Regions from separate parts of the Mangrovibacillus cuniculi genome, predicted to be linked through region 1. Evidence: riboswitches for the same ligand, from Rfam matches in the RefSeq annotation. Region 1 holds a riboswitch; each other region holds the start of a gene.
What was found. Region 1 has a riboswitch for thiamine pyrophosphate ahead of thiT (energy-coupled thiamine transporter ThiT). Riboswitches for the same ligand answer to the same signal wherever they lie in the genome.

Region 2: it holds a riboswitch for thiamine pyrophosphate, as region 1 does, so the genes downstream of both, G8O30_RS02725 (ABC transporter substrate-binding protein) here and thiT (energy-coupled thiamine transporter ThiT) in region 1, are expected to answer to the same signal.
Region 3: it holds a riboswitch for thiamine pyrophosphate, as region 1 does, so the genes downstream of both, G8O30_RS00295 (Ykof family thiamine-binding protein) here and thiT (energy-coupled thiamine transporter ThiT) in region 1, are expected to answer to the same signal.
Region 4: it holds a riboswitch for thiamine pyrophosphate, as region 1 does, so the genes downstream of both, tenA (thiaminase II) here and thiT (energy-coupled thiamine transporter ThiT) in region 1, are expected to answer to the same signal.

The regions. Positions count from the first base shown of each region.
Region 1 is NZ_CP049742.1:2,703,315-2,705,517, forward strand. Features, by position in the region: gene G8O30_RS13630 (ParA family protein) at 1-193, opposite strand, end outside; gene thiT (energy-coupled thiamine transporter ThiT) at 499-1,080, opposite strand; TPP riboswitch at 1,142-1,243, opposite strand; gene noc (nucleoid occlusion protein) at 1,336-2,203, opposite strand, start outside.
Region 2 is NZ_CP049742.1:528,573-530,775, forward strand. Features, by position in the region: gene G8O30_RS02715 (aminoglycoside phosphotransferase family protein) at 1-700, shown strand, start outside; gene G8O30_RS02720 (YjcZ family sporulation protein) at 767-877, shown strand; TPP riboswitch at 997-1,106, shown strand; gene G8O30_RS02725 (ABC transporter substrate-binding protein) at 1,204-2,190, shown strand; gene G8O30_RS02730 (thiamine-binding protein) at 2,190-2,203, shown strand, end outside.
Region 3 is NZ_CP049742.1:64,144-66,346, reverse strand. Features, by position in the region: gene G8O30_RS00300 (DUF2200 domain-containing protein) at 1-299, opposite strand, end outside; TPP riboswitch at 549-654, shown strand; gene G8O30_RS00295 (Ykof family thiamine-binding protein) at 780-1,421, shown strand; gene G8O30_RS00290 (ECF transporter S component) at 1,411-2,004, shown strand; gene G8O30_RS00285 (ABC transporter ATP-binding protein) at 1,994-2,203, shown strand, end outside.
Region 4 is NZ_CP049742.1:233,392-235,594, forward strand. Features, by position in the region: gene G8O30_RS01120 (PAS domain S-box protein) at 1-432, opposite strand, end outside; TPP riboswitch at 697-805, shown strand; gene tenA (thiaminase II) at 961-1,653, shown strand; gene thiM (hydroxyethylthiazole kinase) at 1,650-2,203, shown strand, end outside.

The DNA of each region.
Region 1 (2,203 bases):
CTAATACGTCGTAAATACATTGATGTACATCTCCTTTTTCAATACCAACACCGCTTGTGGCATTTCCTTGAGGATCGACATCAACTAAAAGAACTTTTTTACCTATATGAGCCAAACAAGCTCCTAAATTTACGGAAGTAGTGGTTTTTCCTACTCCGCCTTTCTGATTAGCGATCGAAATGATCTTGCCCATTCTTTTCACCTACCTCTAGTTTCCTTCTAAAATGGCAAGCCTGATTACTATTTTATCAAAAAAATAGAAAAAGAGTGTGAATAAAATGAATTGAGTAGAAAGATTTATCGAATAATGTTAGGAATGAGAGAAAGTATGCCTATTTAGTCAAAATAAAGAGAGAAATAGGAGGATACAAGTAGGAGTGTAAAAAATACGGTTACTCTCCTTTTAAATTTCTTCCCTTGCACACGATACACAATAATTAAAGGTGCTGAAGCGGAATTAATTCCGCTTCAGCACCTTTTAGTCATTTCTATTCACACTTATGCTGCACGGTCAACGAGCTCTTCTGGGATTAGTAGTTGCTTTCTAGTCTTCACCAATAAGTTAATTACTATAAAGCATAGAATGGCAGACCCTAACGCTGTTAATCCGTTCGCGTATAAAGAAAAGATCCACGGAGATAGATTCTCTGGAGCGTATTCTGCAAAATAAACTACGCCAGCGATGAAATGCCAAAAATACCTCGCTACTGTCCCAATCATGACACCTGCTAACACAAATAATATTGCACTGACGTTTTTTTGTTGTAACGATCTAGTAACTCTCTTCGATACAAGTCCAGCAAATCCGATACAAGTGAAAGCAATGAAATACTCAATAATTACTTGAGAAGGAGCTACAATCCACGCTTCACCTAACACAACTTGCAGCGTCCCCCACAAAAATCCTCCTAGAAGCCCAATTCCAACTCCCCTTCTCATAGCCAAAATTAATATGGGCACCATGGCAAAAGAAATAGAGATACTTGGTGAAAGTTTAATGGAAGGTAAAAGGTCTACTAGCAACGCAAAAACCGCCATGATACTTGCTTCCACTAATTTTACTAATTTTCCTGTTTGCATAAAAAAACTCTCCTTTTTTTGTACCAAAAGAGAGAGGGAAAACAGCATGAATTCCAAGTATTCATGCGCTCTTCCACATCCCTACGTTAGCATTAACTAACAGGTTCGAAGGGTCAGAACACATAAGTGTTCACTCTCAGCTTTCGCTCCCCTTGTGGTAACGTATTTTATTCTTTTTTATTTTACCAATTGTAAGAAAAAAGCTCAAAGAAAAGCTGTCGACAAATCATCAACAGCTTTTCCTCTAGTTATCTATTAAGATTTCTTTTTAGGAATTTTAATCGTAAATTGATAATACTCGTCGAATTCCTCTTCTGCAGCATCTAAATTTATTCCACTATCCGTTACCATCGTTAAAGACTGACGTATCGTGTTAACAGCAATACGCATATCCTTACTAAACGCCTTTCGTCTTGCTTTTGATGGTTCTGGATTCTTTTCTAGCATTTTAGATACACGGTCTTCTGTTTGCTTAACATTAAAGGATTTCTCAATAATATCTGCTAACAAAGCAATTTGAAGATCCGGTTTCTTTAAAGGTATTAATGCACGAGCATGTCTTTCTGTAACAAATTTTTGTAAAACTGCATCTTGCACTTCTTTAGGCAGCTTTAATAAACGCAATTTATTCGCAATGGTTGATTGACCCTTCCCAAGTCTTTGTGCCAGTGCTTCCTGCGTTAAGCCATGAAACTTTAATAACTTTTCGTATGCAAATGCTTCTTCAATCGGAGATAACTCTTCCCGTTGAAGGTTTTCAATAAGCGCGACAGAAGCCATCTCTTCTTCAGACATTGTACGCAAAATAGCGGGAACTCTTTCCCATTGAAGCATTTGAACAGCTCGCCATCTTCGTTCTCCAGCGATGAGCTCGTACTGATCTTCTGCAATTTTTTGCAATACAATAGGCTGAATAATACCATGCTGAGAAATTGTTTCCGCTAGCTCAGCTATTTTGCTCTCTTGAAAGACAGTTCGAGGTTGATGACGATTAGGTACAATCTGATGAATAGGTATTTGGTGAACTTCATCTCGTTCCACTTCTACCACTTCTATCGGTTCTGTTTGTTCCACTTCTTGTGTATTTTCTTGAACAGGCTCTTCCTTTTCTGAAACACCGAAG
Region 2 (2,203 bases), 960 kb from region 1:
TCTTAATAAACTTCACTTTCCTACTGCACGTATTATTTGTTCTTCTTCAGACCCATCTGAATTATGGATAGATTTTGAATGGGTAGATGGAAGAAGTAGCACCTTAGAAGATGTGGATTCGATTTATGCTGTTTTACAGACATTTTCTTCTTTAGGCACGAAAATTATAAAAGAATTTCCGATTCCAAATTATATCGTTAGACAAGAGAAATGGACGTTGGAAGATTGGTTAAAGGAATACCTACTACTTTTCCAGTCAAATTCAACGTTTTGGGATATGTACACGTATCAATGGAATCATCAACAATATGGCGTCATTCATCGAGACCCTCATTATTTCAATTGGATTGTTAGCAAAGATACTATTTTCTTACTCGACTTTGGTTTAGTGAGCTATGGACCTATACTTTATGATATTGCATATGTTTGGGTAAACGAATGTAAGAAGAACGCTTATCAAGAAGAGAAAGCAATACTGCTTCGGGAATGGGTAATGAAAAGCATCCCTAGTCAATCGTTTGTTTTCTTCTGTCTTTTCTTTTCAATCATGAAAAACTACGCGGATTATTACCAAGGAAAAGAAGATTGGAAGGCGCAAAATCGTTGTAAAGAGTGGATTGACTCAGAAGTAATTCATGGACTAATTAACGAATGTGTAAAGTTTCATAGTAACAATGGGGATAAGTCCATACACTATTGAGCCATCTGAATAAAGTATAAATGTGAGGTAAAGCTCACGGCAATACTCATTCGGAGGTGATTGCTCATGTGTTTCGGTTACGGTTACGGTTGTGGAAATAACTACGGTTCAACTTTCGTATTAATCGTTGTTCTTTTCATCCTTTTAATTATCGTTGGAGCAGCTTACCTAGACTAATAAAGTCTACCTTTTAAAGTATGCGAGAGAATTTCTGCAGAAAACGGGATAGTCCTATGGGCTATCCTTTTTTCTTTACGAAATCATTACTTTATGGGATACTGAAAAAAAATAATAAGAACGATGTGTGGGGGAACTGGTGATGCCAGTTGAGATCATGTCCGAGAGACGGAGACCCTTAGAACCTGATCTGGCTAAGACCAGCGTAGGGAACATATGTTAATTACCTCATACATATGCGCCCAAATGGTTTTGGGCGCTTTTTCGTTTGCCCATATTAAGTGAGGAAAACCATTTGTAGCGAACGTTCGAACAGGAGGAGAAAGATGAAAAGAAAGTTTTTTTCTGTAATTACCATTGCAAGCGCTATTTTAGTGGGTGCTTGTGGAAACCAAGCAAGTCAGGAAGATAACAAAGTAACAGTAGTCTTAGATTGGACCCCAAATACGAATCACACAGGATTATATGTTGCAGAAGCGGAAGGCTACTTTGAGCAGCAAGGGCTAGAAGTGGACATCATGTTACCAGGAGAAGCAGGAGCAGAGGCGCTAGTAGCATCTGGAAAAGCAGATTTCGGTATTAGTTATCAAGAAAACGTCACGTTATCCAGAACTGAAGACATACCTGTTGTCTCAGTTGCTGCGATTATTCAGCATAATACGTCAGGTTTTGCTTCACCTGTAGATAAAAATATTACGTCACCTAAAGATTTTGAAGGTAAACGATACGGTGGATTCGGAGCTCCGGTAGAAGAAGCGGTGTTAGGCGCTGTGATGAAGCAAGATGGCGTAGACGTGTCTAAAGTCGAAAATATTAACATCGGAAATGCAGATTATTTTACAGCAGTTAAGAGAGATATTGACTTTTCATGGATCTTCTATGGATGGACTGGAATCGAAGCAGAACTCCGAGGCGAACCAGTTAACATGCTGTATTTAACAGATTTCTCGGATAATCTGGACTACTACACGCCAGTAATTATTACGAGTGAAGATAAGGTGAAAGAAGAACCAGAGCAAATTGAAAAATTCTTATCAGCAACAGCAGCGGGGTATAATTTCGCAATGGAAAATCCAGAAGACGCTGCTCAGCACTTAATTGATGCAGTACCTGACTTAAATGAAGAACTAGTAAAAGCAAGTCAGAAATGGTTAGCGAATGAGTATGCTCGTGATGCAGAGTATTGGGGGCAGCAAAAAGAAACTGTTTGGACTAACTACGCTAATTGGATGAAAGAAAACGAGTTATTAACTGGAGAATTTATTGCGGAGGAAGCCTTTACAAATGACTTTCTTCCTAAGGAGGCACAATAATGGCTAACTCATT
Region 3 (2,203 bases), 500 kb from region 1:
AACTTGTCCAGATAACGAATTTCTCGCATTATTGGCTCTTCAATATCTTCTACTCGAACTCCACAAACCACACCTTTTACTAATGCTCTTGCAGGATTCATATTTGGCGCTGTCTCAAAGAACGTCTCAAAGTCTTTCTTCTCTGCCAACACTTCTGCCAACTGCTCTTCCGTGTAACCTGTTAACCAGTAGATAATTTCATCGACTTCTTCTTTTGTTCGTCCTTTTCTTTCTGCTTTGGAAATGTAATGAGGATAGACACTTGCAAAACTCATGGTGTAAATTTTATGTTTCGTCATGAAATTTTTCTCCCTCTCTAATTATCAAAATTGGTATAACCATTCTTAAGGCCATTACCTCTACAAACTCACATAACAATCATTTAACTTTTATCATTCTCAGAAAAATTTCAAAGATCTAACCAGCGTCATACTTACTCTCATCTTACAAAAAACAACCTCATTAAATCAATTCGTGATTAGTACACCCCTTTACAAACTACTTGTACCAAATGTACAATGACTTAGAAAACGATTAACAACTGCATACTTGTGCACTAGGGGAGCTCCATTACGGGGCTGAGATAGGTTCGTGCCTAGACCCTTAAGACCCGATCTAGATAATACTAGCGTGGGGAAGTGCAGCGACGACACGAATCGCTTTTACTAGTTTACTAGGCTATTGTCTAGTAGGTTATCTACATATCGTGCTCCGACACTGCATCTTTCTAACAAGGTGCAGTGTTTTTTCGTTTATCTCGAAAGTAGGAGCTGATAGTGATGACAAATCAACCAGTAGTTTGCGGTACTAGCCGTATTGTAGGATGTAATATCTCCCTACATCCAATGACAGACAATTTTTTAAACATTATTTTAGGTACTTTAGAAAAGGTGGATACATCACGAGTATGGATGAAAACAGATGATGTCAGTACATGTATCCGTGGTAAAGCTCATCATGTGTTTGCAACAGCAAAAGCAATCTTGGCTTACGCTTCCACTCATGAAGTACATGTAGCATTCCACGCAACATTTTCCATTGGTTGCCCTGGAGATACAGCAGGTGATGCTTACATGGAGGCAGATGACTCTGTTCCTAATAAGGAGCAAGTGCGTGAAGTAGCTGACTCTATTTATGTAGGAAGCCAGTTTGCTCTTTATCCAATGAATGAACCAAACTATATGGGGCTTATATACGACGCGATCGGTACCGCTACCAAGCATGGAACGTATTCTCAAAGTAAGCATTACGCTTCTCGACTAGATGGGTCTATTGAGGAAGTTTTCCATTCCTTAGAACAAACATTTACAGAAACAAGTGAGAAAACTAGTCATGTTGTGATGACGTTTCATGCCTCTGTCCATAGTCCATCACACAGTGGCAATGAGCTAGAAATACGAGGTAGCGCACATGTTAAGTAAATGGTCTCTTCGTGAAGTAATGGTGATGTCTGCTTTGGCAGTTGTCTTTGCTGTCGTCTATTTATTATTTTTACAAGTTGGAAATGTATTGTTCGGCGTCATGGGACCGATGGGATACGAAGTGATTTTTGGGATTTGGTTTATCGTTTCCATCATTGCCATGTACATTATTCGCAAACCTGGAGCTGCTGTGATTTCGGAGACAATGGCAGCCACAATTGAAGTGCTAATTGGTAATGCCATAGGACCGTCCTTAATTTTATCTGGTTTGATTCAAGGGCTCGGGGCAGAAGCTGCTTTTGCGCTAACACGATATCGTAGTTTCTCCACACTTACCCTTATCATGTCTGGTGTAGGTGCAGCTGTATTCAGTTTTGCATGGGGATTTTATGTATCAGGTTTCGCTCAATTAAATCCTTGGCTTCTAGGTAGTATGTTTGCGGTACGCTGCCTATCTGGTGCCCTTCTTGCTGGTTTACTTGGAAAATGGTTAACGGAGAAACTTGCTGATACTGGAGCATTAAATAGCTTCCCAATCGCCAAAGAGAGAAAAAATCGAGGAGGCGGTTCGCATGCCGCATAACGAAATCATAAAGGTTGACAATTTATGTTTCTCCTACGAGGAAGAGAGCCCACCTCTCTTTCCTCCTCTTTCTTTTTCTTTACAAAAAGGTACGATAACACTCTTAAAAGGTCCAAGTGGAAGTGGTAAAAGTACCATTCTACGATGTATAAATGGGCTTTATCCTCGTGGTCATGTAGAAAGTAAACTTGACGGAGAG
Region 4 (2,203 bases), 670 kb from region 1:
TAACTTGATATCTAATTCTGTAGGTGTATATGGGGCAAAGTGGTAGATGGCGAATGTGCCATAAATTTTGTCTCGGAAGATTATAGGAACGGACCAAACAGCTCGAACACCAACTTTATCACTGTGAACGACAAAAGGCTTCCATATTTCGCTTTTGTGTGTATCTTCTACTATTACTACGCGCTTTTCTGCTACAGCAACTCCACATCCACCCATTCGTAAAGGGAGGTTACTAGCAACCTTCGTGTAAGAATTTGGGAACGCTTCATATCCTGGTCCGGGATTAAGTGTTTGAGACGATTCATCATAAATCATTGTGGTAACGGTAGCTTCTGTAAATATTTCTGACAAGTAACCTACCAATCTTGTAAGAATTACCTCTATGGTATCATCTGATTCAAAAGGGTTTTGATGCAAAAATTCATCTATCATATACGATACCTACTTTTTCATTTATTGTATTTTAAATTATTTTTAACGACACCTTAACGGAAGTGGATTATCTTAACTTTTAGCTTATCAGATAACAAAGATAGATACACTAACTCTCGTAAAATTATATAGATCTTGGTTGAGTTTCCTTCGTGCTATTTCGACATTAAATTTAAACAAACGTTTGATCAATGAGGTAGTTATCTTTTTGCTTGAATTAATTTTCTGACATGTTATAGTGAAAGAAACGTCACAACTACATATTTTTACCACTAGGGGGGCCTATACAATAGGCTGAGATGAGCGTGTTACGCAAAGACCCTTTGAACCTGATCTAGTTCATACTAGCGGAGGGAAGTGGGCGAGTCGTTCAATGTGTTTATTATTTATTGACCTTCTAACGCCACTTCCATTGGGAGTGGCTTTTTTGTTACGTGACCAGTAACCACTCATCGTTGATCACGAGATGTGGTCCGTTCTTAGATGAGTATTCATGTTCCATCTAAAACAAAAAAGGAGCGATTCATAATGACCACTTTTACAAAAGACTTACGAGAAAAAGTAGCACCGATTTGGGAAGCAAGCTTTCAGCACCAGTTTGTCAAAGGGATTGCAGACGGTAGTTTACCGGTAAAGAACTTTAGACACTATGTGATGCAAGATTCTTACTATCTACACCATTTTGCGAAAGTGCAAGCACTCGGTGCGATTAAATCAGACAATATGGATACTGCGCAGCGTTTTGTGACACATGCGAGTCACACATTTGAGGCAGAGCTTTCCTTGCATCAACATTTTTATGAACTATTAGATATTACAGAAGAAGAGATTCAAGCGTTTGAACCAGCTCCGACTGCTTACGCCTATACGTCCCATATGTATCGTGCCGCAGAAGAAGGGACGTTAGCGGATTTACTAGCAGCGATTTTGCCTTGCTACTGGCTGTATTATGAGATTGGCCAGAAGTTGCAACACGCAAAACCAAACCATCCAATCTATGATAAATGGATTGCAACCTATGCATCAGATTGGTTTGGTGAACTAGTGACAGAACAAATTAATCGTTTAGATGAGCTGGTAGGTGAGTTATCAGATCATGAGAAAGATAGAATAGAGAAACATTTCGTGAAGAGTAGCTATTACGAGTTAGCATTTTGGGAGATGAGTTGGTCATTAGAATCGTGGGATTCGTTGATGAATAGAGAGGTGGCACAACGATGATATATGATGGGCTGCTGTTACAAAAGATTCGACAAGAGAATCCTTTGGTTCACAATATCACCAATATCGTGGTAGCCAACTTTTCTGCTAACGGATTGCTTGCTTTAGGGGCCTCACCGATTATGGCGGATTCACCAGAAGAAATGGAAGATATGGTGACTATTGCTTCCTCCGTCGTTTTAAACATCGGTACGTTAAACCCTACTACTGTGGAAGCAATGATTTTAGCTGGAAAAGCCGCGAATGTAAAAGGAGTTCCTGTCGTGCTGGATCCAGTAGGAGTTGGGGCAAGTCAATTTCGTCGACGTGTTGTTCAGACTATTTTGCAAGAAGTGAATGTGGATGTGATTCGTGGGAATATTGGAGAGCTTGCAACGATAGCAGATGTGGAGTGGCAAGCAAAAGGGGTGGACGCTGGAGTTGGGTCTCATAGCGCTGAGTACATTGCAGAATTGGTGGCGACAAAACATAAATGTACGGTTGGAATGACGGGAGAAATCGATATTATCACGGACGGGAATACGGTCTATAAGGTAAAAAATGGAGACCC